4 regions of the Janthinobacterium sp. SUN033 genome follow, and region 1 is predicted to be linked to each of the others. Evidence: predicted binding sites of a transcription regulator. Region 1 holds the regulator's gene; each other region holds the start of a gene.
The links. Region 1 encodes FNR, which switches genes on or off when oxygen is low (the NO sensors DNR and NnrR bind a similar motif). Its sites were predicted from a motif close to TTGATNNNNATCAA; they were not measured.

Region 1 (7,939 bases):
CCGTCGTCTGGATCGCCTACGCCATCGTTTTCTTCGGCACCTTGATCAAGCGCAAGGTCAAGCACATCTACGTGGCCAACTGGTTCTTCGGCGCCTACATCCTGGCCGTGACGATTCTGCACGTGGTCAATGGTGCCGTCATGCCAGCCTCGTTCACCAAGTCGTATTCCGCTTATGCGGGCGTGCAGGACGCCATGATCCAGTGGTGGTACGGCCATAACGCGGTGGGTTTCATCCTGACCGCCGGCTACCTGGGCATGGTCTACTACTTCATTCCGAAACAGGCCGAGCGCCCCGTGTACTCGTATCGTCTGTCGATCGTCCACTTCTGGGCGCTGATCTTCACCTACATGTGGGCGGGCCCGCATCACCTGCACTACACGGCATTGCCTGACTGGACGCAATCGATCGGCATGGTCTTCTCGCTGGTCCTCCTGGCACCAAGCTGGGGCGGCATGATCAACGGCATCATGACCCTGTCGGGCGCCTGGCACAAGCTGCGCACCGACCCGATCCTGAAATTCATGATCGTTTCGCTGTCGTTCTACGGCATCGCCACCTTCGAAGGTCCGATGATGTCGATCAAGACCATCAACTCGCTGTCGCACTACACCGACTGGACCGTTGCCCACGTGCATGCGGGCGCCCTGGGCTGGGTGGGCTTCATCACCATGGGTTCGATCTACTACCTGCTGCCGCGCCTGGCGGGCCGCACGCAGATGCACAGCACGCGCCTGGTCGACGTGCACTTCTGGGTGGCCACCATCGGCATCGTGCTGTACATCGCCGCAATGTGGATCGCCGGCGTGATGCAGGGCCTGATGTGGCGCGCGGTCAATCCGGACGGCACCCTGACCTACACCTTTGTCGAGAGCGTGAAAGCGACGTATCCGTACTACGTGGTGCGCGTGGCCGGTGGCCTGCTGTACCTGTCGGGTATGTGCATCATGGGCTACAACACCTGGATGACGCTGCGCGGCAGCAAACTCCCCGTCGCCCGCATTCCGGAACTGAACGCGGCGCACGCCTGATAGGAGCGAAAGCAAATGAAATTTTCACATGCATGGATTGAAAGAAACCCCTGGCTGCTGATCGCCCTGGTCACGGTGGTGATCAGCATCGGCGGCGCCGTCGAGATCGTCCCCCTGTTCTTCCAGAAGAGCACGACGGAACCCGTCGCCGGCCTGAAGCCGTACTCGCCGCTGCGCCTGGCGGGCCGCGACATCTACGTGCGCGAAGGCTGCTACAACTGCCACTCGCAGATGGTGCGTCCGCTGCGCGCGGAAACGGAACGCTATGGCCACTATTCGGTCGCCGGCGAATTCGTCTACGACCGTCCGTTCCAGTGGGGTTCCAAGCGCACGGGGCCCGACCTGGCCCGCGTGGGCGCGCGCTACAGCGACGAATGGCACCGCACGCACTTGAACAACCCGCGCGACGTGGTGCCCGAGTCGAACATGCCGTCCTACCCCTGGCTGGCGAAGACCAAGCTGGTGCCTGACGACATCATGCCGAAGATGCGCGCCCTGAAACGCCTGGGCCAGCCGTACAGCGATGAAGAGATCGCCGCCGGCCCCGCGCAGCTGCAGGACAAGACGGAAGAAGACGCCCTGGTCGCCTATCTGCAAGGCCTCGGTACATTAATCAAAACAAGGAATTAGCATGGCAATCGAAAACCTGTTTGACAGCGCCAGCAGCGTCATGACGGTGGTTTCCTTTACGACGTTCGTGGGCATCCTGTGGTGGACGTTCAGCCGCAGCAACAGCGACTTCGACGCGGCGGCACGCCTGCCGTTCGCCGACGACGCGCTCGACTATCCGGCCGAAGCCGAAATGACCCTGGCGAAGGAGCATAACCATGGCTGACTTTACCAATGGCTTCTGGAATATCTACATCATCGTGCTGTCCCTGCTGGGCATCATCGGCTGCGGCGTGCTGCTGTACTCGCAGTCGAAAATCAAAGTGGTCGAGGGCGCCCCTGCTGACGGCACCACGGGCCACGTCTGGGACGAGGACTTGAAGGAACTCAATACGCCGATGCCGCGCTGGTGGATGTGGTTGTTCTACATCACCATCGTCTTCTCGCTGGCCTACCTGTTCCTGTATCCGGGCCTGGGCAACTATGCCGGCAGCCTGGGCTGGAAATCGACGGGCCAGTACGAGGAAGAGCTGAAGAAGGCGGAAGCCGACTACGGTCCCCTGTTCAACAAGTACCTGAGCCAGGACTTGAAGACGGTGGCCGCCGATCCGCAGGCGCAAGCCATCGGCCAGCGCCTGTTCCTGACCTACTGCGCGCAATGCCACGGTTCGGATGCGCGCGGCAACAAGGGCTTCCCCAACCTGACCGACAAGGACTGGCTGTATGGCGGCGAACCCGACATCATCAAGACCACCATCATGCACGGCCGCAATGGGCAAATGCCACCGATGGGCGCCGCCCTAGGGTCCGAAAAGGATGTCGAGAACGTGGCCCATTATGTGCTGAGCCTGTCCGGCTCGACCTCGGATCCCGTCAAGTCCGTGCTGGGCAAGGCCAAGTTCGGCGCCTGCATGGCCTGTCATGGTGCCGATGCCAAGGGTAACCAGATGCTGGGCGCGCCAAACCTGACGGACAAGACCTGGCTGTACGGCGGCAGCGCCGACACCATCATGGAAACCGTACGCAAGGGACGCAGCAACACCATGCCGGCCTTCAGCGATTTCCTCGGCGAATCCAAGGTACACGTGCTGTCGGCGTATGTCTGGAGCCTGTCGAATCCGCAGGCACCCGCAAAGTAAAAATGGAACCTCAAGTCATCAAGATGTATGCGGCCCGCGAGCAAATCTACCCTCGCGAGGCCAAAGGACGCTACGCTACCTGGCGATGGGTATGCGTATGGCTTACCCAGCTCGCGTTCTACGGCTTGCCGTGGTTGACCTGGAATGGCAGGCAAGCCCTGCTGTTCGATTTGACCACGCGCAAGTTCTACATTTTCGGCGTCGTGCTGTGGCCCCAGGATTTCATCTATCTGGCGGCCCTGCTGATCATCTGTGCGTATTTGTTGTTCCTCGTCACGGCCATTGCCGGGCGGGTGTGGTGCGGGTTCTCTTGCCCGCAAACGGTATACACGGAAATTTTCCTGTGGGTCGAACGCCGCATCGAGGGCACGCGCAGTGCGCGCATGGCCCTCGACAAGCAGGGCCCCTCCGTGCGCAAGGCGTTCAAGAAGACGGCCAAGCACCTGGTATGGGGCGCCATCGCCCTGTGGACGGGCTTTACCTTTGTCGGCTACTTCACGCCGATCAAGGAACTGGCGCAGTCGGTGACCACGCTGAACTTCGGTCCCTGGGAATGGTTCTGGGTCTTGTTCTACAGTCTGGCAACCTACGGCAACGCGGGCTGGCTGCGCGAGCAGGTGTGCAAATACATGTGCCCCTACGCGCGCTTCCAGAGCGCCATGTTCGACCAGGACACTTTGATCATCACCTACGATGCCAAGCGCGGTGAACCACGTGGCGCCATGAGCAAGAAGGCCGGCAACAACGACAAGCTGGGCGATTGCATCGACTGTACCCTGTGCGTGCAGGTGTGTCCGACCGGTATCGATATCCGTAACGGCCTGCAGTATGAATGCATCGGTTGCGCCGCTTGCGTCGATGCCTGCAACAGCGTGATGGACAAGGTCGACCGGCCACGGGGACTGGTACGCTACAGTACCGACCATGCGATGGAAAACAACTTCAATTCGAAGCAGATACGCCAGCGCGCCATGCGCCCGCGCGTCTTGATCTACACTTCCATCCTGGCCCTGATCATCATCGCCGTGTGTACTTCGCTGGCCCTGCGCACGCCCCTGAAAATGGACGTGATCCGCGACCGCGGTTCCATGGGACGCGAAGTGGAAGACGGCATGATCGAAAACGTCTACCGCCTGCAGATCATGAACACGTCGGAGCAAAGCCAGCATTTCAAAATCAGCGCTTCCGGCTTGCCGGGCCTGACCTTGCTGACGCGCGAAGAAGTGACCTTGCAGCCGACGGAAACGCTGGGTTGGCCCATCCGCCTGCGCGTGCCGCACGGCGTGGGAGAGAAGGGCTCGAACAAGATTGCGATCGAATTGCAATCGCTGGACGACCCATCGCTGCATGTGCGTGAAAGCGCGGTATTCATCGTGCCACGTTAACAAGGAAAGGCGGACGGGGACCGGGTGCCCTCGCCGCCGCCACGAAGTTGCAGGAAGGCCGGTCCCCGCACGGGGATTGGCCGTTTACACAGGAGAAATACCATGTCCGACAGTCTGAAACTGCAAGCACCCGTTGCACCGTGGTACAAGCATCGCTGGCCATGGCTGCTGATGATCGGCCCCGGCCTGTCCGTGGTCGTCGGCAGCTTCATGGGCTATATCGCGTTTACGCAGCCCGATGCGCTGGTGGTGGGCGATTATTACAAGCAGGGCAAGGCGATCAACCAGGATTTGAAGCGCGACACGATCGCCAGCGACCTGGCGATGGATACGCGCCTGTCGTATGACGTGGCGCAAGCACGCCTGACCGGTTCCGTGCACAGCTTCGGCAAGGCCTATCAGGCGCCTTTGCAGCTGCACCTGGCGCATGCGACCCTGCCGGAAAAGGATATCAAGGTGCTGGTGCAGCCCGACGCAGCCGGCAATTTTTCCGTGGCGCTGCCGATGCTCGAGCGCAGCCGCTGGCAAGTGCTGGTGGAAAACGACAAACGCGAGTGGCGCCTGTCCGGCATCTGGACCTGGCCCCTGCAGCGCAGCATCGCGCTGCATGCGGACGAGGAACTGTAAGTCTTACTTGCAGACGTCCGTGCCGGCCGTAATGGCTTTTAACTTGGCCGGCTGCAGGATTTCAATTTCCCGATTGGAGACGCGCAGCCAGCCTTCCTTCTTGAACTTCGACAGCAGGCGGCTGACGCTCTCGATGGTCAGGCCCAGGTAGTTGCCGATTTCCTCGCGCGACATGCGCAGCTGGAAATTGCTGCCCGAATAGCCGCGCGCTTCATAGCGCGACGCCAGGTTGACGATGAAGGCGGCAAAGCGCTGCGTCGCCTGCATATTGCCCAGCAACAGCATGACGCTTTGCTCGCGCGTGATTTCCTGGCTCATCATGCGGTGGAAATGGCGCAGCAGGGTCGGCATATTGCCCAGCAATTGTTCCAGGCTGGAAAACGGGATTTCACACACTTCGCTGTCTTCCAGAGCCACCGCATTACAGTGGTGGCGGTCGGCGCTGATGGCGTCCATGCCCAGCAGTTCACCCGCCATCTGGAAGCCCGTCACCTGCTCTTCGCCGCCCGGATTGATCTGGTACGTCTTGAAATGCCCCAGGCGGATCGCATACAGGTTCTGGAACGAGTCGCCGATACGGAACAGCGAGGCGCCGCGCACGATCTTGCGGCGGCGGCCGATGATCTGATCCAGCCTGTCCATATCGCCCACATCGAGGCCCATCGGCAGGCACAATTGATGCATGCTGCAGGTCGAGCATCGCGCACGCAACGCCTCCACGTTCACGGTGGGCAAGGTTGGAGTGAGTAGCGCTTCAGTCATGTCGGTACCTTTTAGAAAATGCAACAACAAGTTTACTGCATACAGCCGCATACAGGGTTGCCGTATGCCAATTTCACCGTAAATTCGGCGAATAAACGACGTCCAGCCTTTAATTATATGGCAACATCGTCAAAAGCCCATCCGGGACGGGCAATTTGCGCGGCGGCGCTTGCCAAGCTGGGGCATTGATAGGAAAATTCCTGACAGCATTATCTGCCGCCTGTGCCGCCCGGTACTGAAAAGGAAATCATGAAGCCTCTCGGCATTAAAGCAAAAGTCGCGCTGGCCACCAGCCTGACCTCGATCGCCATGATCGCGCTGGTCACCATGATCCAGGTGCAGCACATGCGCGACGACTTCACCCGAGTACTGCTGAGCCAGCAATCGTCCCTGATCACCCGCACCGCTGCCGAGCTCGACGACAAGCTGGGCATGCTGCTGCAGATCGTCACCCTGACGGCCAGGCAGCAGCCGCCGGAATTGATCGCCCGGCCCGCCCAATTGCGCGAATACTATTCGCGCCGCTCGATGCTGGTGCTGTTCGATGACGTGCTGGTGCTCGACGCGCATGGCGCCGTCGTGGCCGACATGCCGGAGGTAGCGGGGCGCGCCGGCATCAACGTCGCCGAGCGCGAGTATTTCCAGACCGTCCTGCGCACGCGCCAGCCCATGATCACCGAACCGATGCTGGGCAAGTCGAGCGGCATGCCCATCGTGCAGATGGTGGCGCCCGTGCTGGCCGCCGATGGCCAGGTGGCCGGCGTGGTGATCGGCGTGCTGCGCCTGTACAAGGACAACCTGCTGGGCCGCCTGCGCTCGGAAAAGATCGGCAAGAACGGCTATTACTTCATTCTCACGCGCGGCGCCGTGCCGCGCTACGTGCTGCACCCCGATACCAGCCGCTTGCTGCAACCGCGCAAGCCGAACGCCAACCTGACGACGACCCGGCTGCTGAAGGAAGATGGCGAAGGCAGCATGGTCAGCACCAACAGCCGCGGCATCACGGCCGTTAACAGCTTCAAGCGCCTGAAATCCGTGAACTGGCTGCTGGCCGCCTCGCTCCCCGTCGAGGATGCCTTCGAACCGTTCGATGGCGTGCTGTACCGATTGGTGCTGTGGAGCATCCTCGCCTCGCTGCTGGCCGCCTTTGTTCTGGGCTGGGTCACCGTGCGCCTGCTGTCGCCGCTGGTGCGCCTGCGCGACACCCTGCTGGCCCTGCGCACCAGCGGCAGCCGCTTCACGCCCGTGCCGGTGCAGCAGCGCGACGAGATCGGCGAACTGACGGAAGCGTTCAACGGCCTGATGAGCGAACGCGACCGCCTGCAGCAGGAACTCGAATCGCGCGCGGCGGAGCTGGAACAGGAACGCGACCGGGCCGAGGCGGCCAACCGCGCGAAGAGCGATTTCGTGGCCAACATGAGCCATGAAATCCGCACGCCCCTCAATGCCGTGCTGGGCATGGTGTATCTGCTGGGCAATACCAAGCTCGACACGGAACAGCGCAAGTATCTGACCATGGTCAGAGTGGCGGGCCAGTCGCTGCTGGGCATCCTCAATGACGTGCTCGACTATTCGAAGATCGAGGCGCGGCGCATGGAATTGTCGCCCGTCGAATTCGACCTCGATGAAGTCATGAATACCCTGGCCACGACGATGACGATGAATGCGGGCGAAAAGGAGCTGGAACTGGCCATCGCCGTCGAGCCCGACGTGCCGCGGCGCCTCGTGGGCGACGCCCAGCGCCTGCAGCAAATCCTCGTCAACCTGGCCGGCAACGCCATCAAGTTCACGGAGAGCGGCGAAGTGGTGGTGGCCGTCAGCCTGGCCGAGAGCGAGAGCGGCCGCGCCTGGCTGCGCTTCGAAGTGCGCGACACGGGCATCGGCATGACGGAACTGCAGCAACAGCAGCTGTTTGCCGCGTTTTCCCAGGGCGACCAGAGCATCACGCGGCGCTTCGGCGGCACGGGCCTGGGCCTGGCCATCAGCAAGCAGCTGATCCACATGATGGGCGGCGACATCGCCGTCGCCAGCAGCGAAGGCAAGGGCAGCCGCTTCTGGTTCAGCGTGCCCTTCGAAATGCTGGCGCAGCCGGCCGAAACGCGGCGCACGCCGGCGCTGGGCCAGCTGCGCCTGCTGGTGGCCGACGACAACCGCACCACGCGCGAACTGATCGTCAAGCTGATCGAGGCGTGGGGCTGGCTGGCCGACGAAGTGGACTCCGGTTTTGCCGCCATCGAACTGTACCGCGAACGCCTGGCGCAGCAGCAACCGTACGACGTGGTGCTGGCCGACTGGCACATGCCCGTCATGGATGGCCTGGCCACGGCCAAGGCCATCCGCCAGGCGGCCAGCGGCCAGCGCCAGCCCATCGTCGTGATGGTCAACG
Region 2 (7,939 bases), on a different contig from region 1:
TCATGTGCTTTCCAGAAAAATACGGTCCATGCGGTCCCAGGAGAAATCGCCCGTCAGGCGCGCCAGCCGCGCTTCCATGCGCCCCAGGTTCAGGTAGTGGCGAAAGCGCGTCCTGGCGTCGAGGCCCGCCGGGCGCGGCTGGCCGGGATCGAGTTCCCAAGGATGAAAATAGAATATGCCAGCTTGCCCGTCGCGCGAATTGATGCGTCGCAAAAGCCAGCGCGACAGTGCATACGGCATCAGCCTGAAATAACCGCCGCCGCCGGCCGGCACGTTGCGTCCGCGCAGGCGCACGGTGCTGACGGGCAATTCCAGCACACCCAGCGGTCCCCGCGGGCGCCAGGCGAAGCGGGGTGCGTCCGGCATGCCGTAGTGGTCGTGGCGGATCGGGTAGATGCTGGAACTGTAGTGGTAGCCCGCTTCCTGCAGCACGTCGAAGGCCCACAGGTTGGCCGCGCCGATGGAAAAGCTGGGCGCCCGGTAGCCGTGCACGGCCAGTCCCGTTATCTGCTCCAGGATGGTCTTGCTGTGGCGCACGTCGTCGGCGAATTGCGCGGTCGACTGGTCGCAGGCGCGCTGGTGCGCATAGCCATGGCTGGCCACTTCGTGCCCGGCGTCCGCCACGCGGCGCAGCATGGCCGGATAGCGCTCGGCGATCCAGCCCAGGGTAAAAAAGGTGGCGTGGATGCGCCGGCCTTCCAGCAGCAGCAGGATGCGCTCGATATTCGCCTCGACCCGGCATTCCAGGCGGGGCCAGTCGGCGCGCGCGATGTGCGGCGCGAAGGCGGACACCTGGAAATAGTCTTCCACGTCGATGGTCAGCGCATTGCGCAGCATGGCCGGCGGCATCATGGCGTGCCCCGGCGCGCCGCCAGCCAGGGCGCGACGACGGCGGCGATGCGCTCGGCCGCATGGCCATCCCACAGGGGCGGAAGGCGTCCGCGCTTGCCTCCCGTATCCAGAATGCCCCGCGCCAGCGACAGTATGGCGGCCGGCTGTGTGCCGGCCAGGGTATTCGTGCCGTCGCTGACGGTGACGGGCCGCTCCGTCGTGTCGCGCAGGGTCAGGCAGGGCACGCCCAGGGCCGTGCTTTCTTCCTGCACGCCGCCCGAATCCGTCAGCACCAGGCGCGCCTCTTGCATCAGGCCCAGCATTTCCAGGTAGCCCAGCGGCGGCAGGCTGACGATGGCATGCCGCGCCAGCTGCCCTTCCAGTCCCGCCAGGCGCAGGCCGGCCAGGGTGCGCGGGTGGATGGGAAACAGCAGCGGCAGCCGGTGGGACAGCTGTCCCAGCGCCTGCAGCAGCGCTTCGAGTTGCGCCGGGTCATCCACGTTCGATGGCCGGTGCAGGGTCAACAGGCCATACGCGGGCGGGCAGGCGTGGCCGTGGGCGCGCAGGGTGATGGCGGGCGGCATGGCGCGCGGCAGCTGCTGCCGCAGGCTGTCGATCATGACGTTGCCCGTGAAGTGGATGCGTTCGGCGGCGATGCCTTCGCGCAGCAGGTTGGCGCGCGCGCCTTCCTCGCTGGTCAGCAGCAGGTCGGACAATTGATCCGTCAGCACGCGGTTGATTTCCTCGGGCATGCGCCGGTCGCCGCTGCGCAAGCCCGCCTCGACGTGGATCACGGGCGTGCCGCGCTTGGCCGCCACCAGCGCGCACGCCAGCGTGGAATTGACGTCGCCCACCACCAGCACGGCGTCGGGCGCCAGCGGCGGATGGGCGTCGAGCACGGCGTCGAAGCGGCGCATGATCTCGGCCGTCTGCTGCGCGTGGTTGCCGGAGCCGACGTCGAGGGCGATGTCGGGCGGGCGCATGTCCAGGTCGATAAACAGTTGTTCGTTCATGGCCGTGTCGTAATGCTGGCCCGTATGCAGCAAGGTCACGCGCACGGCGGGCGCATGGCGCGCCAGGGCGCCCAGGATGGGCGCCATCTTCATCAGGTTGGGGCGCGCGGCCACCACGCACAGCAGGTGCGCCGGCGCGGCGGATGACAGCGAAGGGTCGGACATTGCGGGCTCCTTAGAATTGCATGGTGAGCGTGGCGCTGACGCCGTTTTCGCGGTAATCGCCGCCGCGGTTGCTGGCGTGCCGCGTGTGCCGCACGTCGATGCTGGCCGTCATGTCCGGCTGCAGGATGCGCGTGTAGCCGGCCGTCAAGGTGATGTTGTTGTCGCGCCGGGGCGCGCTCAGCGAACGCACGCCGGCGTAGCCGGCATTGACATTGACGGTGGTGCGCGAATTGGCTTGCCAGCCCCAGCCCAGGTTGGCGCCGACCTGGCGCGTGCGGTCTTCGCTGCCGAACTCCACGCCGGGCAGCAAGCCGCTGTCGATGCCGCTGGCCGTTTGCGCCGTGCGGTCGACGGCCGTGACGCCGACGATCATCGTGCTTTTCGCCGTGGCGCGCGCCATCGTCAGCTTCAGCTGCTTTTGCAGGAAATAGCGATGGCTGAAGTAATTGATGGCGCCCCGTTCCGGCCCCAGGCTGTTGGCGTAGCGCAGGAAGGCGTCGATGCGCAAGCGCCGGTCGCGCGCATTGGGAAAGATGCCGCGCCACAGTTGATCGAGCAGCCGGCCCGCATCGCGGTCGCCCAGGCGCGAAAACTGCGTCGGCATGGTGGTGATGTTTTCGCCGTAGCTCAATTGCCAGTTGGTATGGCGCTGCAGGAAGGTGGCGTCCAGGCTGTAGGTGGTGCCAAAGAAGCGCTTGCCCGTGCTGAAGGCCACGCTGGTGCGCGGCGACGGCGTCCACACGCCGCCCAGCGACCAGAAGCGGCCCGCCGGCGCCTTGCCGCTGGTCGACAGATAGCCTTCCTTTTCCATGCCGCCGCTGGCCGTGGCCGCCCACTTGCTGTTGATGGGATAGCGCAAGCCCGCGCTGCTGCGCTGCATGCGCACGGGCGCCAGCTTGCTGTCCTGCGTGCGGCGCACGTCGTGGCTGGCGTTCCAGGTCCAGCCGTTGCCGCGCGGCTCGCCATTAAGCAGCAATTCCAGCTCATCGCTGTGCACGGAGAGCAGGTCGCCGCCGCTGTCGACCGTGTTGCGCGTGTAGCGCAGCTCGGCCGAGGCCAGGCCGCGGAAACGGTGGCGCAGGTAGGGGCTGATGCCCGTCGTGCGCACGGTGCTGGCATTGTCCGTGTCGGGCAGGCCGTCGATCAGTTGCGGGCCGAATGGCGAGATGTTGCGCCGGCTCACGCTGGCGTCCGCATCGATGAAGAACCAGTCCTGCACCAGCTCGGCGTCGGCCGAGGCGCGCAGTTCGTGGGTATCCGTATCGGCGCGCTGCCCCGACAGGTATTTGCGCCAGCTGTAATCGAGGTGCACGCGCAGGCGCGGGCCCGTGCCGATGAGGGCGATGGCGGGCGCGATTTCCGTGATGAAGTCCGATTGCGCCTGGCCGGACGGCGCGCGCAAGGCATTGTCCGTGTAGCTTTCGCGCAGGCGCAGCGACGGTTTCACCAGCCAGTCGACGGCGCCGGCCGGCAGGGGCAGCAGCAGGGACAGGAACGGCAGCAGCGGCAGCGGAACCCGGCCGCTAGTCGTAATAGCCATAGCCGTAGTAGTCGTTGCCGGGGAACGATTTGGTCTTGTTGTAGATCAAATGAATGTGTTCGCATGACTCGATCTGGCGCAGCGCTTCCTTGACGGCGTGCTGCGTCGTCGTTTCCGCCTCGACGACCATCACCACTTGTCCCATCTGCCCGACCAGCGCGTGCGCCTCGCTGGTGATCAAGAGGGGCGGCGAATCGAAGATGACGACGCGGTCGCTGTAGCGGCTGGCAATTTCCGCCAGCAGGCGGCTCATGGCGCGGCTGGCCAGCAATTCCGTCGCATGCTTGTTGCTGCGCCCGGCGGGCAGGATGCTCAGGTTGGCCACATTGGTTTTCAGGATCACGTCGCCCATGGCCAGTTGCGGGTCGAGCAGCACGTCCATCAGTCCCGGCTCCGGCGGCAGGCCCAGCACCTTCAGCACGGACGGGCGCGCCACGTCGGCATCGACCAGCAGCACCGTGATATCCATTTCCATGGCGATGCTCATGGCCAGGTTCACGGCGCAGTAGGTCTTGCCTTCGCCGGGCATGGCGCTGGTGACGACGATCAGGTTGCCGTGGCGGATGGCCTCGGCGCCGCTGGCGCGCGCCTGGCGCAGCAGCGGGCGCTTGATGATGCGGAAATCCTCGGCCACCGAGCTGCGTCCGCCTTCCTGCGTGAGCATGCCTTGCTCCGCCAGCCGGGCCAGGTTCAGGGGGCGGTACTGGGGCGACCTGGCCGCGTCCGCGCCATCCGCACCATTCACGCCATACGGCACGCCGGCCTCGGCCACGCCCAGGATGGTGGGTTCCTGCTTGCCGCTGTCCTTGCTGCTCATCGTCGCTCCCCGGGATCTAGAATTTCAGCAGCGCGGCCGTCATGACCCCGCCGTACAGCACGAACAGGCTGCCCAGGCAGGCGCCAAAGCCGTAGCGTGCGCGGCGGCGGCGCACTTGCTGCAGCGCCGTCCAGTTCATCGATACCGTGCCCAGCACGTTCAAGCCCGTGGCGTCGCGCAGTTCGGCGGGGCTGAGGAAGGTGGGACGCACCTGGCTGATGAGCAAGGCCGTGGCGACGCCGGCCACCAGGGCCGCGCCCAGCGCCGCGCTGAACAGCAGCGGGCGGTTCGGGCCGACGGGCGCATATTGCACCGTGGGCGGGTCGATGATCTTGAAGGCCATCATCTCGGTGGTGGAACTGAGTTCGCCCGACAGCTTGGCCGCTTCGCGCCGGCCGATCAGCTTTTCATAGTTTTCCTTGTTGATGATGTAGTCGCGGTTGAGCTGCGCCAGCTGCGACTCCACCTCGGGCACGGCATTGCTCTGCGCCAGCAAGCGCTCATTGCGCGCGCTGTATTCCTGCACGCGGGCCTTGATGGCAGCTACCTTGGCATCCGCGTCCGTCAGCGCCACCTTCAGCTGCTGCAGCATGGGGCTGTAGTTCTTGCCCGGGTCGCCGGCCGCCGTCTTCAGCTTGCTTTCCTCGATCTTGCGTTCTTCCAGCTGGGCAATGAGGCGCTTCGAGGAAATGATGTCCGGGTGCAGTTCCGTAAATTGCATGCGCAGGCTGTCGAGGTTCTTGTTGAGCGTGGCGATGCGCTCGTCGAGTTCGGGATTCGCGATGGCCGATGCATTCGGTTCCAGGTCGAGCACGGGCTCGTCGCCTTCGATCTGGCTCTGGATGGCCTTGCGGGCCTGCTCCGCCTCGACCAGTTCCAGCTTGGCATTGTTCAGGCTATCGGACGACATCAGCAGCTGGCTGCCATAGTCGATGCCCTGGCGCGGCAGCAGCAGGTTGTTGCGGATCTTGAATTCCTTCACGAGGTTTTCCGCCGCGCTCAGCTTGTCCTCGTAATTCTTGATCTGCTCGTCGATGAATTGCACCGCCTTTTGCGAATCGCCCTTTTTTCCCTGGAAACTGCCTTCGACAAAGATGGTGAGCAGGCTTTGCACCACATCGCGCACCAGCTTCGGGTCGCGCCCGCTGTAGCTGATCGTGTAGATGTCATACGCGTTGGTGCCCGTGATCTTGATGCGGCTCATCAGGTCGTCGAGCTGGGCCTCGTGTTCGCGCACGGTCTTCGAGTCGAGGTCGAGGTCGACCATGCGCATGACGCGCTCCACGTTCGGGCGGCTGAGCAGGGTGCGGCTCATGATGGCAACCTGCTGTTCCGTGTTTGGCACGCTGGTCATGCCGGCCATCAGCGGCTTGAGGATGGTTTGCGTATCGACAAATACGCGCGCCGACGTCTGGAAGTCGTCGGGCAGGGTGATCACCTTGATGAAGCCGACGATGGCCACCAGCCACGCCACCAGCACCGCATGCCAGCGGTACTTCCAGATGCCTTTCAGGCTGGAAAGCAATTGCTGTATCAATTCTTCCATGTCGCTTCCTTCAAGTGACGGTGCTGCACGGTCGATGGGCTGGCGACGGCGTCTTGCAAGAAATGCTTGCCTGTTGAGTAAGCAAAGTATAGGGCGGCTGGGAGGCAAAATTTCCCAAGATGATTGCTTCTTGATACGCCTCAAGGTTGACTTGCCGGGTTTTAATAATCATAGGAAGTTCGCGGCCCAGGCTGGTTCTGCGCGGCCGGCCATGGACGCGCCATCGACTCGAAGAGGCTCCGCATGAATCCGTTTCGCCGTGCATTTGTCTGCAACACGCTGGGCCTGGCCTTGGCCGCCGGCTTGCTGGGCGCCTGCCGCACGTCCCATCCGCTGGCGCCCTCCGACGACAGCGCGCCCATGCACGACTACCTGATCGGACCGGGAGACTCCGTCAACATCATCGTCTGGCGCAATCCGGAAGTGTCGCTGACGGTGGCCGTGCGGCCGGACGGCAAGATCACCACGCCGCTGGTCGAGGATTTGCCCGCCAGCGGCAAGACCTCGACCCAGCTGGCGCGCGATATCGAGCAAGCGTTGGGCAAGTTCATCCAGCAGCCCGTCGTGACGGTCATCGTCACCAATTTCTCGGGCCCGTATGGCGAGCAGATCCGCGTCATCGGCGAAGCGGCCAAGCCGCAGGCGCTGCCGTACCGGCTGGGCATGTCGCTGATGGACGTGCTCATCGCCGTGGGCGGCATCACCGATTTTGCGGCCGGCAACAAGGCCAGCATCATCCGCATGCGCGAAGGCAACCAGCAGCAGCTGGGCGTGCGCCTCGACGACCTCCTGAAGCGTGGCGATATTTCCGCCAACGTCATGATGCGCCCGGGCGACGTGCTGCTGATACCGGAGAGCTTCTTTTAATAGCGGACTCGGCAATATCAAAACAGCACTTATATTTGTCATTTTGTACTTGCAGGCAAATTTCAGCATGCAATTTTGCTATTAAATAGCATATTTCTTCTGTTTTTTTTGCCAGGCGCGGGAACTTCTCCAGTTTTTCTCTTGTCACAAGGCATTGGCTTCAGTCCGTCTCGACGGCGGCCGATGAACGTGAGGACAAGATGAGCTTTGAAGATGAACCCATTATTTCCTTCGACACGCCCGGTACTTTCAATGACCTGGTGGTGGGCGAGGGGCAGATCGATCCGGCCATGGAGCATGAGCTCGACCTGCAGCGCTTTCATATCCGCATGGCCAATTCGCGCGGCCGGCGCGAGGCGGCCAGTTTGCTGATCCGCAAGATGTACGGCTGGCGCGGCTATGCCGTCGACCCCGGCATCGCGCATGCCCTGAATAAAATCACGCTGTTTGCGGAAACGGCCGGCACCACCGTCGGCACCATGACCCTGTGCCTCGACAATGACGAGACCGGCTTGCCGGCCGATGAAAACTTCCGCGACAAGCTCGACATCCTGCGCGAGGAAGGCCGGCGCCTGTGCGAACCGTCGCGCCTGGCCATCGACAAGGGGGTGAGCAAGCGCGTGTTCGCGGCGCTGATTCATATTTCTTATATCTATGCCCACAATATTCACGGCTTTACGGATTACGTGATCGAAGTCAATCCGCGCCACGTGGTGTTTTACAAGCGCATGCTGGGATTCCAGGACTTCGGCGGCGAGCGCGAGTGCACGCGCGTGGGGGCGCCGGCCGTGCTGCTACGGCTGGACCTCGATTACATGGGGGCCCAGATCCGTAAATACGGTGGCCTGATGGAACAGCATGGGGGTGAACGGTCGTTTTACCCCTTTTTTTTTCCGACATGGGATGAGCCTGGCATTACGGACCGGCTGAGGCAGGGGCGCAACTGATCACTCATTTGTTTTTCAGCAAGAGCGTCTGCATGTAGCTGCCCGGAATCGCGTAGGTGATGCCGCTCGGGGCGCTGATAGCCGCTTCCTTGAGGCCCTTGACGTACACCATGTTGACGATGCCGTAGACGAGACCGGTCTCGGGATCGAACAGGGGGCTGCCGCTGCTGCCCGGATACGCCGTCGCGTCCAGCTGGAACACGGTGTAAGGCG
Region 3 (7,939 bases), on a different contig from region 1:
TCATGCCGGGCAGGGTCGCGCCCTGCTCGGGGCCGATCACATGCACGATACCCTGACGCTTGTCGTTCATGTTGAAGTAGGTCAAGCCATAGTGCCGGGCGTTCTTGTCCAGGGTTTCCACCTGCAGGCGCGAGACCGGGTCGGCAATGCCGTCGACCCGGCTGGTGGTGGGCACGTTATGGTCGGCCACGGCCAGGTTGGCGGAAATGCGCCACGGCTGGCGGCCCGCCACGCTGAGGCCATCGAAGGCTTGCGGGCTGGTGACTTCGTGCAGCAGGTGCCGGTCGATGTACAGAATTGTCGTGCCATCATCTTCGGCCCGAACAACGTGGGATTCCCAAAGTTTGTCGTAAAGCGTCTTCATCATGATTTATGCAGCGTTGCCACAGCCTGTGTTTAAGTGATCTGTCTACTGATCGGAGGGATCGGCAATGATTATGCCATATATTGTGCAATGCAGAACCAAAAGCCGCCCCAGCGTGGGATGGGCGATACAAAATTTGGCGCGCTTTGCGGATATGGCGAAAAAATTGCTGATACGAAAATCCGCCAAAATGCCGGCGGGGCGAATAAAAATCGAAAAAAGCCGAAAAAAAAGCCCGCTGCAGAGGTCTGCAGCGGGCTGGATGTGAACTGGCCTGTGTTGTTAGGCAGCCATGCGCACACTTCCCCTGCAACCATCCATCAGGAAAGATAGGCCCACGACTAGCACCAGCTCGCCCTCGGCCGAGCGGGCCGTGCCCGTGATGCCTTCCACGGTGATGGCCGTCATCGGCTTGATCACGAGGTCGGCCGTGCCATCGACGGCTTCCACGGCGAGAATGTACGGCTGTGGCGCAGCGACAACAATGCCGACGCGCTCGCTGCACGATTCGTAGCCCAGCGAACCGGCCAGCGACCGCACGGGCAATGGACGGCCCTGGTCTTTCAGCACGGGCGCGCCGCCCACTTCCATGAAGGTTTCCGGCAATTCGACGACGCGCTGCACCACGGCCATCGGCAGCGCCAGCGCGGCGCCCGAGGTCGACACGAGCATGGTCGGCACGATCGACAGTTCGATCGGCAGGCGGATGGCAAATTTGGTGCCCTTGCCCAGCGCCGATTCGATGTGGATGGCGCCGCGGTTTTTCTCCACGGCCGTTTTCACCACGTCCATGCCGACGCCGCGCCCGGAGACGCTGGACGCGACTTCCTTGGTCGAGAAGCCCGGCAGGAACACCAGCTGGAAGCATTCGTCGTTGCTCAACTGCGCGTTTTCGCTGATCAAGCCCTTTTGCTGGGCCTTGCTGCGCAGGAAGGCCGGGTCCATGCCCTTGCCGTCATCCTGCAGCACGATCATGACACTGTTGGCTTCCTGCCATGCCTTCAGTGAAATATACGATTTGGCGGGCTTGCCGGCAGCCAGGCGCGCTTCCGGCGATTCGACGCCATGGTCGAGCGAGTTGCGCAGCATGTGCACGAGCGGATCGTACAGGCTGTCGACCACCACGCGGTCGACTTCCGTCTCCGCGCCTTCGATGGTCAGTTCGACATCCTTGCCCAGATCCTTGGCCAGTTCGCGCACCAGGCGCGGGAATTTCTGGAACAGGCGGCCGACGGGCTGCATGCGCGTGGCCAGGGTGGCCCGCTGCAGTTCCGTCGAGTAACGCGAAGCGCGTTCCAGGGTTTCCGCCAGGGTCGCCATCAAGGTAGCGGCCTGGCCTTCGAATTTGAATTGCAGCAAGCGCTCGAGCAGCACGGCAGCCTGGTTGGCGGCCTGCACGGATTCGCCGGCCACTTCCAGCAAGGCGTCGAGCTTGACGGCGTCGACGCGGATGCTGTCTTCCTTGACGGGCGCAGCATGGCGCACTTCCGGACGCTCTTCGCGGCGTTCGGCGCCATCCCAGGCCTTGGCGGCCGGTTTGGCGGCGGCAACAGCGGCAGGCGCGGCGGCCACGACGGCAGGCGCAGCGGCGACGGCGGACACCGGTGCGGCAGCGACGCGGCTGGACTCGGGCACGACGGCGTTATACATGCCTTCCCAGTCCAGGCCATCGGCGCTGGCAGTGGCCGCGACAGCGGCAGGCGCGGCCGCAAGCACTTCAGCGACCTCGGCAACAGGCGCGGCCGCTTCCGCCACCACGGCGGCGGCAGGCGCAGGCGCGTCCATGCCCTTGCCTTCGATGGCGTTCGTCAGGATGTGTTCCAGCTCTTCCGGCATGGCCGGCAAGCTTTCCGGCGCGGCGCCATTTGCCAGCTCCGTCAGCTGGTCGGCCACGAAACCGGACGCTTGCAGCGCCGCCTCGATGGCGATCGGCGTCACGGGCGCGGCGCCCGTTCGCAAGGCGTCGAACAGATTTTCCGTCAGGTGGCAGGCCGCCACCAGCGCAGGCAGGCCCATGAAACCGGCGCCACCCTTGATGGTGTGGAAGGAACGAAACACGGCATTCAGTGTTTCCTTGTTGTCAGGATCACGCTCGAGGCGCAATAAGTGCTCTTCAACATTAACCGCAAGATCCATCGCCTCAACGACGAAATCCTTGAGCATATCGTCCATTAGAATCCCAAATCCGCAAGAAGGTCGTCTACATTATCCTGGTCCAGCGCCACCGACGGCACGGACGGGCCCTGCATCAGCGGCACCGGCTTTTGCGCCAGTTTTTCGCGCACCTCGGCCGGCGCGTTGTCGCGCAGCAGCTGAGCCAGCTCGTTTTCCACCGTCTTGGTGATGTTGACCACTTTTTTGATCAGCTGGCCCGTGATGTCCTGGAAGTCCTGGGCCATCATGATTTCCAGCAAGCGGGCTTTTTCCGCTTCCGTCGCTTCGGCAACGGCTTGCGCGAACTGGCGCGAATCGCCGGCCAGGGCCTTGAATTCTTCCAGGCTCAGCTTGCCGTCGAACAGCGCCGTCCAGCGGCCGTCCATGTCCTTGGCTTTCTTCGACAGCACGTCCTGCGCCGGCATGCCTTCGTCGAGCGTGTTCAAGACCTTGTTGGCGGCCTGTTCCGTCAGGGTGGCGACATATTCCAGGCGGTCCTGGGCGTCGACGATCTGCGACGACGCTTCCGTCAACGCCTTGTCGTAGCCCAGTTCGCGCAGCGAATCGTGCAGCAGGCGCACGATGCCGCCCAGGCGCTCGAACATCGGCTTGTCGGACTGGTCGACCGGGTCGGCTGTTTCGCCAGGCGCGTCGGCGCCGGCCACGGGGGCCGCTTCCGCTGCGGCTGGCGCGGCAGCCACCGGCGCCGCTGCGGCTGCCGGTACGGCGGCGCTGGCCGACACGGAGTCGAACAGCGCATCAAAATCGTCATCCGCGATCACGGCGGGAGCGGGCGCGGCGGCAGGCGCCGGCGTGGCTGCGGCCGCGCTTTGCGCGGATACTTCATCGAATAATGCATCGAAATCATCAGCGGCGTTGGTCATATCCCTGCTTCTCCATAATTTGTCAAAATTCCGCCTGAACTGTGCGTTTTACAGACTGATACCCACAATTTCTCGATTAAGATGATTTGAGGCAATACCGCTGCGATGGTGCGAGTGTAGCAGGGCGCCGCCCTGTTGGTAAATCTCAAAACGCGCTTCCTGGTGCAAAGCGGGTCCGCAAGAGCTTTTCCGCCAGGAAATAAGTGTTCCTGCTGTTGTATTTTGAAATACTACCATTGGCGTGCGTGCAAGACCACGCGCGACACAAGAAATCCTGCTCTCAAGCGCCTGCGCAACGGCGCCAGGCAGACCCTGCCGCAGCTAAACACGATCTTTCTGCCAATGTTGTCTATACTGAAGGTGCAGTAGTATTGATAATTATCAAGTCTTTACATGAATACAATGCTGCCGCCACGTCTACAATGAGAGGCGTTGCGCGCGCTGAGTCACTGCCAAAGGACCTGCCATGTATAAGAAAATTCTGATCGCCACGGACGGCTCCACCGTCTCCAACTTGACGGCCTGTGCCGGCGTTGCCTTTGCCGAACAAATGCACGCCGACATCCTTGCCGTGTACGTGGCGCCCGAGTACCAGTACCCGGTGTACATCGAAATCATTCCGCCGAGCTATCCCAGCGAAGAGGAATACCGCGTCGCCATGCGCAAGGCGGGCGCCGACCACTGGCAACCCGTGCTCGACGCGGCTGCCAAGCGGGGCTTGCAAGCGACGGGATTAACGGCCTTTTCCGACAGCCCCGCCCTGAAAATCGTGGAAGTGGCGCAATTGCAGCAATGCGACCTGATTTTCATGGGTTCGCATGGCCGCAGCGGCTGGGGTCAGTTGCTGCTGGGCAGCGTCACCAACAAGGTGCTGTCGCACTCGAAATTGCCCGTGCTGGTGCACAGGCTGATCAAGGAACCCCCGACAAAATAAGGGGTCACATGGCCACGGGGGCCGTCGCACCGGCACATCGCAAGAAAAGGCACAGTGCGGCAGCTTCGGTTAAAATGACAACGTTTCTCGTTTCTCAACATTTGATTGTCCGGTGACGGACAGAGCAGATTACACGCCACCAGATTGCCCGCCTATGATACGTATTGTGATTGCCGACGACCACACCATCATGCGTGAAGGATTGAAGCGCATCCTTGACGGCGCGCCGGATATCGACATCGTGGGTGAAGCCATCGACGGTTTTGAAGTACTCAACCATGTGCGCCAGGGCGGCTTCGACCTGTTGCTGCTCGACCTGTCGATGCCGGGCCGCAGCGGCGTCGACCTGATCCGGCAAATCCGCAGCGAGGCGCCCAAGCTGTCCATCCTGATCCTCACCATGCACGAGGAAGAGCAATATGCGGTGCGCGCCATCCGCGCCGGCGCGCAAGGCTATCTGACCAAGGAAAGCGCGGGCACCCAGCTCGTGGGCGCCATCCACAAGGTGGCGTCGGGACGTCCCTACATCAGCGCCGAGGTGGCGGAGCAGCTCGTGCTCAACATCATGATGCCGAATGAAAGCTTGCTGCATAAACAGCTGTCGGACCGCGAATTCGAAGTCTTTTCCCTGCTGGTGGCAGGCAAGTCGATCACGGAAATTGCCAACAACCTGCATCTGAGCGTCAAGACGGTGAGTACGCACAAGACGCGCATCATGCAAAAGATGGGCATGAGTTCCCTGTCAGAAATGGTCCAGTATGCCGTGGCGCACCGCCTGCTCTCCCCCTTCAAGACCTGAATACGGCGGCGCGCGCCCGCGCGTCGACTGTAGGAACAATCCTACTTCATCTACCACAGCTCCTACTGCCATATTCAGCCACTGCTGATATTAATTGCATACGCTTGTTGGCATACTGAAACCAGTAATCAAGTTGCTGGAAAGTTATTTCATCACACAGCAAGTCTTCAGCGAATTGAGCATTACCTGCCCGAACGCGCGCCGCCGGCCCACGCCTGCCCGCCGTCCCGTGCACCCCGTCATTCAACTCTGAACTACCTGTCACCAGGAGATGAACATGCTGTCCACGCAAATGCCCGACACCCGCGCCGCCTCACCATCGCTGGCCCCCTCCGCTCCGATGGAAGCGGGACGCCAGCGCCAGGGCCGGCTCTGGTCGAACCTGAAGGAGGTGTGCGACCTGCTGCATATCTCCAGCGCCTGCACCATCGCCGCCGACGAACTGCTGTTCCAGCACGTGCAATTCAAGACGGGCCAGCGCGTGCACACGATCGGCCAGCCGTTCGACACCCTGTACATCGTCAATTCGGGCTTCCTGAAAACCGTGCTCATCGATGAGTTCGGCAATGAGCAGGTGCTCAGCTTTCCCATGAAGGGCGACATGCTGGGCGTCGACGGCATCCACTCGCGCCACTATTCCTCGGAAGCTGTGGCCCTGTCCGACTGCGACCTGATCCTGCTGCCGTTCAAGAAACTCACGGCGCTGGGCCGTGTCCACCTGGAACTGGAAAATGTCATGTACGGCGTGATGAGCCGCGAACTGGTGCGCGAGCAAGCCATGATCGGCATGCTGGGCGCCCTCAGCGCCGAAGCCCGCGTGGCGCGCTTCCTAGTCTCGCTGGCCGACCGCTTTGCGCAGATGGGCTACTCGAGCAAGCTGTTCAACCTGCGCATGACGCGCCACGAAATCGGCAGCTACCTGGGCCTGACGCTGGAAACGGTCAGCCGTACCTTGTCCGCCTTCAATGAAATCGGCCTGATCACGGTTGACCAGCGCACCATCGGCATCAAAGATCCGGACGCCCTGAAAACCCTGCGCCGCCTGCCGCCGTCGCGCTCGCGCGCCAAGCAGCTGGCCGCCGCCAAGCTCAAGGCCGATACCACCGCGGCCGCCAGCGCCTCGGCGCAATTGCTGGCCACCATCTAGCTTCATCCCGATTTCCTCAAGCTTGGCACAGGCTTGACCCGGCCAAGGCGCACTGCCTTGCCGGGTCTTTTTTGCTGCCGCCCCCTTCCGCGCCGCGCCAGCGGCCGCCTTTGCGCAGCACTCTCTCCCACGCTGCCGTCCCACCGTAAAAAAGCGCGGATTCCGCACAAATAAGCCTTGCTTTTCGGGCCACATTCAACAATAATGCAAATACGAATCATTCTCAACTGAGACAAAGAAAGCCCAACATGCAAAGCTCAAAACCAGCCTTGATCCAGGATGCCGCTACCGCCCACGTCCGTCCTCCCGTCAGCATGGCCCAGCCGGCGCGCCGCATCACCAGCGAAGCGCTGCTGCAGCAGGGCCGCGAAGTGGAGATTGAGCACAGCGGCAAGATCTATCGCCTGCGCGTCACCCAATTGAACAAGCTGATCCTGACTGCCTGAAGCAGCACGGCAGCCAGTCACCACACTCGCCAGCCAGTCGCGCCCCGTGCGCGCAGCCAGCCAAACCACCGCACAGGAGTGTTTGATGGCGAACGACCGACCTTCCCCGATGTTTCCTCCTCCGCAAGGCCAACAGCCTGAACTGCTGCTGTCGGCCGTGCTGCACCTGATGTCGCACTACCATGCGGGCAGTCCCTGCGAGAAACTGGCGGGTGTCATCGAACGCCATCTGCAAGTGCTGTCAAACTCGCCCGGCCTGGGCCCCGTGCTGCAAGCGACCTGCCAGCAACTGTCGCAGCAATGGGCTGCCCTGGTGGCGCTGCACCGGCCCGCGCCACCCAGGACCAGCTGGCTTGAGCGCCTGGCACGCATGCTGAGCGCCAAGCGCCCCGCCTCGCCCCTGGCGCAATAATTTCTTTTCCATCCCCCATCGCCCAACAGGATATCGCCATGTGTGACAAAGACCAGTCCCTGCCCGTCATCAGCAATTGTTCCAGCGGCGGGGCCGAACCGGCCGCGCTCGCTTCCCGCCGCCGCCGGCTGTGGGAACTGTCGCATACCTGTCATTGCCCGCTGGTCGGCGTGGGCTTGCCCCTGGGATACCTGCGCAAGCTGGTGGGCAAGATGACGGGCGGGCGCGTGCTGGCCGACGATTACGAAGTGCACGTGGGCGCCGTGACGGAATGCGGCGCGCGCAACCGCCTGTCCGAAGCGCTGCAAAAGGAACTCGAACGCCGCTACGCCCCCGTGATCCTGCGCTTTCGCGGCGCCAAGACGACGGAGCAAGTGGCCGAACTGTGGCGCACGGCCGTCGCCAACGGCGACGTGTCGGGCGCTTTCTGGGCCGGCCTGACGCACCCGCGCTGCGATGCCGAGCTGGAAGAGCAGATGTGCAGAGACTTGCACATGATCCAGCACCAGGCCGGCGCCTGCGTGCGCGCCGACATGGGCAAGTTTACGGCCTTGCAGGAAGAAAATGCGCGCCTGACGCACGAACTGGCCAAGCTGCAACAGCGCAGCCAGGCCGCACTGATGGAAAAAACGGGCGAACTGGAACGCCAGGAAGCCGTGCTGCTGCGCACGCGTGCCGAGGCGATCGGCAAGGATAGCGTGATCGACGGCTTGCGCGCGGAACTGGCGCAATTGCAGGCGGCCATTCCGGCGCTGGAATCGCGCACGCGCCTGGTCGAGCGCCTGGCGCAAATGGATGA
Region 4 (7,939 bases), on a different contig from region 1:
CGGTAGCCGTGCGCCTGGCCATCGGCGCCGCCCAGTTGCACGGCCAGCTTGTTGCCGGGCGCATAGGCGTGGGCCGGGTCATGGCAACTGGCGCACGACTGCCTGCCTGAGGCGGACAGGCTGGCATCGTGGAAGATGCGCCGCCCCAGCTGCGCGGCAGGGCTGAGTTCGGCTGCCGTGCCTGGCATGCCGTGCAAGCCAAGAAACAAGAATATGCACACGTGTGCAAATCGGGTCGGTGAAAATCGCGCCTCAGCGCGTGGCTGGTCTTTGATGGTCATATGCGGGATGGTTGTCGGCAAGGGGGAGACAGGCAATGCTGCGCCCAGTATAGGCAGCAATGGCTGGCGTGGCAACGATTAGCGATGCTGCGCTGCGCAAGACGGGGAGCGGAAAACAGCCGGCGGCAGAGTAAGCGCCGGCCAAGCCCGTCACGTCATGCGTGGCGGGCCAGTTTCATGCGCGGCTCAGGCGCGCAAGGTGGACAGGACAGGCTGCAGCACGGCCGCGCCCAGGGCGGCGCTGCGGGCGCCGCTCCATCCTGTTTGCGGGTCGGGATCGTTGGCATTGTCCTTGAACGGCAATTCCAGGGTCAGCGACAGGCAGCCGAAGGCGTGGGTGATGTGGGGCGAACCCATGGTCAGTACTTCCGGCGTGAACGGGCCGTCTTCGTAGCCGTGCTCATCCTGGAAGTCGGGGCTGGCCACCTTGAAGTCGGCGATGAAGCGGTCTTGCTCGGCCTTCTGTGCTGGCGTGAAATTTTCCAGCGCATCGCTGCCGGCCACGAAGACGTAAGGCAAGCCTTCGTCGCCATGCACGTCGAGGAACAGGTCGCAGCCGATTTCATGCATTTTCTGTTTCACCAGAAACACTTCCGGGCTGCGCTCCATGGTCGGCGTCATCCATTCGCGGTTCAGGTTGGCGCCGGCCGCGTTGGTGCGCAGGTTGCCATGCACGGAACCGTCCGGATTCATGTTCGGTACCACGTAGAAGACGGCGTCTTGCAGGCACTGGCGGGCAAACGGATTGGCCTGGTCCAGCAGTGCTTCGAGCATGCCTTCGACAAACCATTCGGCCATCGTCTCGCCCGGATGCTGGCGCGCGATGACCCAGACTTTTTTCTCGGCATCGGCGTCGCCGACCACCAGCAGATTCATGTCGCGGCCTTCCACGGTGCTGCCCAGGTCGACCAGGCGCACCAGCGGCGACGCTTGCGCGCTGTCGATCAGGGCCAGGTGGCGGTCCCATGGATACGGTTCGAAGTAGGCGTAGTACACGCTTTCTTCTTCCGGCGTGTGTTCGATGGTCATCACCGTGCCGTCAAAGCTGGTCGGCACGCGGAACCAGGTTTCGCGGTCGTAGCTGGCCACGGCCTGGTAGTCTTTCCAGCCGTCCGGGTAGGCCGACTTGCCGGCATTCATGAAGCGGATCGTGCACGCCTCGCCTTGCGCGCCTTGCAGGCGGAAGTAAAACCACTGCGTGATGTCGGCGTGGGAATCCTTGCGGATGTTCAGCTCGATGGATTGGGCATCGTCGGCGCGCAGCACCTCGATCGCGCCGGCGTCGAATTGCTGGCTGATTTTAATGGTCATGAGTGTTCCTGATAAAAACGTATGGGTTTTGCATCGTGTGCAATGGCGCGATGATACCTGTTTTGCGGTGGCCTTTGTGCTGGCGCAAACGAGGCAGGACATGCTTTGCTAACGTGGAAGCTCCGACACAGGGAGAGCATCATGGACGACAACGGCAAACACATCCGCGAACTGGAAAAGAAAATCAGCGCCCTCAGCGATGCGCTGGCGCACCTGGGTAAGGGCACGACCTTGCAGGAATTGCTGCGCATCATACGTTTCCCCGGCTATACGACGCCGGCCGAATTCACCTTCAACGTGGCCATCCTCGACACCATGCTGGTGCAGGCGAACGCGCTGGAAAAGCTGGGGCAGGATTTGCTGGCAGGGGCCAAGCAGGTCGTCGCCAAGCAGTGAACGCAGCAGTGAGCAAATCCTGAACGCCTGAAAAATTGCCAGGGCAAGGCGCAGGGCCGCAGGCAGTACGCACGTACGCCCAGGCCCTGCGACGCCGCCATGGACGTTTTGTCAGGTGTTCAGTCCGCCAAAACGTTCAAAAAACCAGGGCTCCACATCCGGCGCCTGCTCATCCTCGCGCCGCAGGGTGGCCAGGATATGTTCCTCGGCCGCCGCGTAGGTAAGGCGGTAGAGGTCGCGTGCCAGCGCATAGGCTTGCGTGCCGGGCCACGGTTCGGGCAGCAGTTCGACGGGCAGTTGCGGGTCGTGCAACTGCACGCGGCGGTAGGCGTGCGTCAGCAGCGAGCGGATGACGAACGCTTGCTCGGCATCGAACTCGGGCGCCTCTTGCAGCAGGGTCAGCAGCGGCTGGAAGCTGGCGATGAATTTTTCGTAGCCGGCCATCACTTCCGACAAGTCCCAGCAGTCGCCCACCATGTCGCGCAGGGGACGCGTGCTGACACCTGGCAATTCCGTGGTGTGGCAGACGTACAGCTTGCCCTGCACCTCGTTGCGCACGAGGATATCTTCCAGCGCCTCCGCATTGCTGGCCGGGTGGCCAAAGATGCCGGGAGAGATCAAGCCATAGCCGGCCCACAATAATTCCTTGCGCAGCGCACCCCGCTCGGCGGCGCCGATGCTGCCGGCCGGCCCGATCACCAGGGTCCAGCTGCCATCCCAGTGCACGACCAGCGGCGCATAGATGCGGCGATAGGCGCGTTCGAAGCGGGCCAGCGCCTCCGGGCGTATCGTATAGGCGCTGCGGCGGCCGTCGCGCTGCGAGCTGAGCCAGCCTTCCTGCGCCAGGCGGAACACGCTGGTGCGCAATAAACGGTCATTCACGCCAAACGGCGCCAGCAGTTCGATCAGGCTGCCCAGCCAGATGGCGCCGCCGCGCGGCACGATGGCGTCGCCAAAGATGGTCATCACCAGGGACTTCGAGCGCGGTGGGTCGCTTTCCAGGAAATCGGCTATCCATGCCGTGCAGCGGGTGTTCTTCATGTGGTTCCGGTCTGGCCGTGTTGCGGTCGGTTCAATAAAAGCAGCAGTTTACTTGGCTGCGCGGGTAGCGCGGCAATAATTTGCCGGAAGCGCTGGTGGCGCTCCGCAGTGTTTTCTCATAAGCAATATCATACGCACAAAAAAGCTGCACAAGATACGAATTTTTAAAATGATTCATATCAAGTGTATGCAAATCGTTTTTTGTATCGTATTATCTGTTCATCGCACCGCGTTGCTGCGCAAAATCAAAGACATGGGAGACAGATCATGTACGCACAAATGGTTGAAACCGGCCTCAAGAACGTTCGTTCGCTCGACGACATGGGTCAAGAAGAGCGCGCTTTCCAGGCGCGCATCGACGAAGGCATCAAGATCGAGGCCAAGGACTGGATGCCGGATGCTTACCGCAAGACCCTGATCCGCCAGATTTCGCAGCACGCGCACTCGGAAATCGTCGGCCAATTGCCTGAAGGCAACTGGGTCACGCGCGCGCCCACCCTGAAACGCAAGTCCATCCTGCTGGCGAAGATCCAGGACGAAGCCGGCCACGGCCTGTACCTGTATAGCGCCGCGGAAACCTTGGGCGTGTCGCGCGACGACTTGCTGGCCGCCTTGCATTCGGGCAAAGCCAAGTATTCCAGCATCTTTAACTATCCGACCCTGTCGTGGGCCGACATGGGCGCCATCGGCTGGCTGGTCGACGGCTCTGCCATCATCAACCAGATTCCCCTGTGCCGCTGCTCGTACGGCCCGTATGCGCGCGCCATGATCCGCGTCTGCAAGGAAGAATCGTTCCATGCGCGCCAGGGCTACGACATCATGATGTCGCTGTGCAAGGGTACGCCCGCGCAGAAAGCCATGGCACAGGATGCCTTGAACCGCTGGTGGTGGCCGTCGCTGATGATGTTCGGCCCGTCCGATGCCGCTTCCATCAACAGCGCCCAGTCGGCGCAATGGCGCATCAAGCTGTTCTCGAACGACGAATTGCGCCAGCGCATGGTCGACCAGACCGTGCCGCAAATCGAATACCTGGGCCTGACCGTGCCCGATCCCGACCTGAAGTTCAATGCGGAAACGGGCCACTATGAATTCGGCGAGATTGACTGGTCCGAGTTCAACAATGTCTTGAAGGGCAATGGCCCGTGCAACCGCGAACGCCTGCAAACGCGCGTGAAAGCGTATGAAGACGGCGAATGGTTCCGCGATGCCTTGGTCGCCTACGCCGACAAGCAAGCCGCTAGCAAAGCGGCAGCCTGAAAACATCTATAAAAGGGGATAGCAACATGAGCAAAGAATGGCCTTTGTGGGAAGTTTTCATCCGCAGCCAGCACGGCCTGGCGCACAAGCATGTGGGCAGCCTGCACGCTTCCGACGCCACCATGGCGGTCAACCATGCGCGCGACGTCTACACGCGCCGCAATGAAGGCGTGAGCATCTGGGTGGTGCGCGCGGCCGATATCGTCGCCAGCAGCCCCGGCGACAAGGGCGCCCTGTTCGAACCGTCGAACAGCAAGGTGTACCGCCATCCCACCTTCTTCCCGATGCCGGAAGAAGTCAAGAATCTGTGATGGGAGCGCCTGCAATGGATGACAAGGTCAATTACCTCCTGCGCCTGGGCGACAACGCCCTGATCCTCAGCCAGCAGCTGTCGCAGCTGTGCGGCAAGGGCCCTGCGCTGGAAGAGGACATGGCGCTGACCAACGTGGCGCTGGACTTGCTGGGCCAGACGCGTTTGTGGTTCAGCTATGCGGCCGAACTGGAAAATGCGGGCCGCGACGAGGACGACATCGCCTTTTTGCGCGACGCCCACGATTTCAAGAATTGCCTGCTGGTCGAACAGCCGAACGGCAATTACGCCGATACGATGATGCGCCAGTTCTTCTTCGACAGCTGGCACTATTTCCAGCTGCTGGAACTGACGAAATCGACGGATGCGCGCATCGTCGAAGTGGCGCAAAAGTCGATCAAGGAAGTCACGTACCACTTGCGCCGCAGCGGCGATCTTGTCGTGCGCCTCGGCGACGGCACGGCGGACAGCCACGCGAAAACGCAGGCCGCCGCCGACAAGCTGTGGATGTACACGGGCGAGATGTTCAAGTACGACGCCGTCGACCAGGCCATGGTCGCCGCCGGCATCGCGCCGCCATCCGACATCCTGCGCCAGGCGTTCCTGGAACACGTGGCCGAGATCTTCGCGGAAGCGACTTTGAGCGTGCCGGCGCCCGACGCCTGGATGCAAAAAGGCGGCAAGCAGGGCACGCACACGGAACACCTGGGCTTTATTCTGGCCGAGATGCAGTTCCTGCAGCGCGCCTATCCTGGGGCGGAGTGGTAATGAACACGGCCGCGGCAGCGCTGGACGCCGCCCAGGTCTGGGCCTGGCTGGGCGACGTGCCAGACCCGGAAATCCCCGTCATTTCGGTGGTGGACCTGGGCATCGTGCGCGCCGTCGAAGTCACCGGCGGCGACGCCTGTACCGTGACGATCACGCCCACGTATTCGGGCTGCCCTGCCATGCAGGTGATCGCCGACGCCGTCACGGATGCCTTGCGCAGCCATGGCGTGGACAAGGTGACGCTGGTGAACCAGCTGTCACCCGCCTGGACGACGGACTGGATGAGCGAGACGGGCAAGGCCAAGCTGAAAGGCTATGGCATCGCCCCGCCGCAGCAGCAGGTGATCGACATCAGCGGTTTACGTGGTGGCGTCAAGCGCCAGGCGACGCCGAAACTGGACGTGATTTGCCCGAATTGCGGTTCCACGCATACGCAGCTGACCAGCCAGTTCGGCTCCACGCCGTGCAAGGCCCTGTACAAATGCCTGGATTGCCGCGAACCGTTTGACTACTTCAAGTGCCACTAAAAAAATCAGGCACACGTTCCGAAGAAACTGGAGATGAAGCATGAGTAAATTTTATCCGCTGTGCGTGGCCAACGTGCGCAATGAAACGCGCGACACCATCGCCGTCACGTTCGACGTGCCGGCCGAATTACAGCAGCAGTTCCGCTTCCAGCAGGGCCAGCACCTGACCCTGCGCGCCCATATCAATGCGGAAGACGTGCGCCGCTCGTATTCCATCTGTTCGGCGGTGCAGGATGGCACCCTGCGCGTGGCCATCAAGCGCACGCCGGGCGGCGCTTTCTCTACCTGGGCGAACGACACCCTGAAAGCCGGCGCCACCATCGAGGTGATGCCACCGATGGGCCACTTTAACGTGCCGCTCGACTGCGTCAATCGCAAGCACTACCTGGCGTTCGCGGCCGGCAGCGGCATCACGCCCATCCTCTCCATCATCAAGACGACCCTGCTGACGGAGCCCCTGAGCCGCTTCACTCTGTTCTACGGTAACCGCGCTTCGTCGTCCGTCATCTTCAAGGAAGAATTGACGGACTTGAAGGATGTGTACCTGGAGCGTTTGAACCTGGTCTACGTGATGAGCCGCGAACAGCAGGACATCGAACTGTTCAACGGCCGCATCACGCAGGAAAAATGCGAGCAGTTCCTGCAGCACTGGATCAAGATCGAAGACTACGACAACGCCTTCATCTGCGGCCCGGAAGACATGATGCTGGGCGTCTCCGCCGCCCTGCAGGCAGCCGGCATGCCCAAGCAGAATATCAAGATCGAGCTGTTCGCCGCCAGCATCCCTAAAAACGCCCACAAGCCGCGCGCCCAGCTGGCTGCGGACGCCGTGCAGGAAACGGAAGTGACCGTCATCCTGGATGGCAACCACACGACCTTCACGATGGACAAGGACAAGGAGTCCATCCTCGACGCGGGCCTGCGGCAGGGTATCGACATGCGCTACTCGTGCAAGGGCGGCGTGTGCTCGACCTGCCGCTGCAAGATCCTCGACGGCAAGGTTGAAATGGACGTCAACTACGCGCTGGAAGACTATGAAGTGGCGCGCGGCTTCATCCTCAGCTGCCAGAGTTTCCCTCTCACAGACAAGGTCGTGGTCGACTTCGACCAGGCTGAATAAGCCGGTGCAGGGCACGGGCCCTGCCTTACCTATTACACAAGCGAGACGCCATGACCTACCAAAACATCCTCTTTACCATCGAGCAGGGCATCGCCACGCTCACCCTGAACCGTCCCGAAAAACTCAATAGTTTTACGCAAGCCATGCACGAGGAAGTGCGCGACGCCATCGCCAAAGTCAATGCGGACAGTACCGTGCGCGTGTTCGTGCTGACGGGAGCGGGCCGCGGCTTTTGCGCAGGCCAGGATTTGTCCGACCGCGCCGTGGAACCGGGTTCGAAGGGCGTGGACCTGGGCGAATCCGTGGAAAAGAACTATGCGCCGCTGGTACTGGCCTTGAAGGCTTTGCCAATGCCCGTGATCTGCGCCGTCAACGGCGTGGCCGCCGGCGCGGGTGCCAACCTGGCGCTGGCGTGCGACATCGTCATCGCCGGCAAGTCGGCCAGTTTTGTCGAAGTGTTCTGCAAGCTGGGCCTGATCCCGGACACGGGCGGCACCTTCTTCCTGCCACGCCTGATCGGTTCCGCGCGCGCCATGGGCCTGGCCATGCTGGGTGAAAAACTGACGGCGGAAAAAGCGGAAGACTGGGGCCTGATCTGGAAATGCTTCGAGGATGCCCAGTTGGCCGAGGAAACGCGCAAGCTGGCCGTGCACTTTTCCACAGCCCCCACCAAGGGCCTGGCCTACACCAAGCAGGCACTGGCCGCCAGCGGCGCGAATACCCTGCCGCAGCAGCTTGCGCTGGAAGCGCGCATGATGAGCGATCTCGGTAACAGCGACGATTACCGCGAAGGCGTGGCCGCCTTCATGGAAAAGCGCGCACCGCAATTCAAGGGACATTGATATGGCAGCTTTGGACAACAACAGTGTCGTCGCCGTCATCGGCAGCGGCGCCATGGGTGCCGGCATCGCGCAGGTGGCCGCAGCCG

Region 2: a site for FNR is predicted at 6,043-6,056, ahead of OX460_RS05665 (XrtA system polysaccharide chain length determinant). Genes of this name have one in related genera too.
Region 3: a site for FNR is predicted at 3,774-3,787, ahead of OX460_RS10130 (universal stress protein). Genes of this name have one in related genera too.
Region 4: a site for FNR is predicted at 3,199-3,212, ahead of paaA (1,2-phenylacetyl-CoA epoxidase subunit PaaA). Genes of this name have one in related genera too.

The regions. Positions count from the first base shown of each region.
Region 1 covers NZ_JAPQNV010000004.1:729,808-737,746, reverse strand. Annotated here, with positions in the region: gene ccoN (cytochrome-c oxidase, cbb3-type subunit I) at 1-1,031, shown strand, start outside; gene ccoO (cytochrome-c oxidase, cbb3-type subunit II) at 1,047-1,661, shown strand; gene OX460_RS20425 (cbb3-type cytochrome c oxidase subunit 3) at 1,663-1,866, shown strand; gene ccoP (cytochrome-c oxidase, cbb3-type subunit III) at 1,859-2,779, shown strand; gene ccoG (cytochrome c oxidase accessory protein CcoG) at 2,782-4,164, shown strand; gene OX460_RS20410 (FixH family protein) at 4,267-4,791, shown strand; gene fnr (fumarate/nitrate reduction transcriptional regulator Fnr) at 4,795-5,553, opposite strand; gene OX460_RS20400 (response regulator) at 5,803-7,939, shown strand, end outside.
Region 2 covers NZ_JAPQNV010000001.1:1,213,486-1,221,424, reverse strand. Annotated here, with positions in the region: gene OX460_RS05685 (XrtA system polysaccharide deacetylase) at 1-852, opposite strand; gene OX460_RS05690 (FemAB family XrtA/PEP-CTERM system-associated protein) at 1-1, opposite strand, end outside; gene wecB (UDP-N-acetylglucosamine 2-epimerase (non-hydrolyzing)) at 849-2,009, opposite strand; gene OX460_RS05675 (TIGR03016 family PEP-CTERM system-associated outer membrane protein) at 2,020-3,549, opposite strand; gene OX460_RS05670 (XrtA-associated tyrosine autokinase) at 3,533-4,366, opposite strand; gene OX460_RS05665 (XrtA system polysaccharide chain length determinant) at 4,383-5,912, opposite strand; gene OX460_RS05660 (XrtA/PEP-CTERM system exopolysaccharide export protein) at 6,156-6,779, shown strand; gene OX460_RS05655 (long-chain N-acyl amino acid synthase) at 6,980-7,726, shown strand; gene OX460_RS05650 (serine protease) at 7,731-7,939, opposite strand, start outside.
Region 3 covers NZ_JAPQNV010000002.1:338,218-346,156, forward strand. Annotated here, with positions in the region: gene leuC (3-isopropylmalate dehydratase large subunit) at 1-367, opposite strand, end outside; gene OX460_RS10120 (chemotaxis protein CheA) at 647-2,536, opposite strand; gene OX460_RS10125 (protein phosphatase CheZ) at 2,536-3,402, opposite strand; gene OX460_RS10130 (universal stress protein) at 3,869-4,336, shown strand; gene OX460_RS10135 (response regulator transcription factor) at 4,491-5,135, shown strand; gene OX460_RS10140 (helix-turn-helix domain-containing protein) at 5,476-6,282, shown strand; gene OX460_RS10145 (hemin uptake protein HemP) at 6,531-6,728, shown strand; gene OX460_RS10150 (hypothetical protein) at 6,814-7,140, shown strand; gene OX460_RS10155 (DUF2325 domain-containing protein) at 7,179-7,939, shown strand, end outside.
Region 4 covers NZ_JAPQNV010000006.1:243,250-251,188, forward strand. Annotated here, with positions in the region: gene OX460_RS24475 (cytochrome c peroxidase) at 1-188, opposite strand, end outside; gene OX460_RS24480 (M14-type cytosolic carboxypeptidase) at 468-1,592, opposite strand; gene OX460_RS24485 (hypothetical protein) at 1,734-1,988, shown strand; gene paaX (phenylacetic acid degradation operon negative regulatory protein PaaX) at 2,100-3,029, opposite strand; gene paaA (1,2-phenylacetyl-CoA epoxidase subunit PaaA) at 3,297-4,286, shown strand; gene paaB (1,2-phenylacetyl-CoA epoxidase subunit PaaB) at 4,313-4,597, shown strand; gene paaC (1,2-phenylacetyl-CoA epoxidase subunit PaaC) at 4,612-5,364, shown strand; gene paaD (1,2-phenylacetyl-CoA epoxidase subunit PaaD) at 5,364-5,891, shown strand; gene paaE (1,2-phenylacetyl-CoA epoxidase subunit PaaE) at 5,932-7,011, shown strand; gene paaG (2-(1,2-epoxy-1,2-dihydrophenyl)acetyl-CoA isomerase PaaG) at 7,062-7,853, shown strand; gene paaH (3-hydroxyacyl-CoA dehydrogenase PaaH) at 7,855-7,939, shown strand, end outside.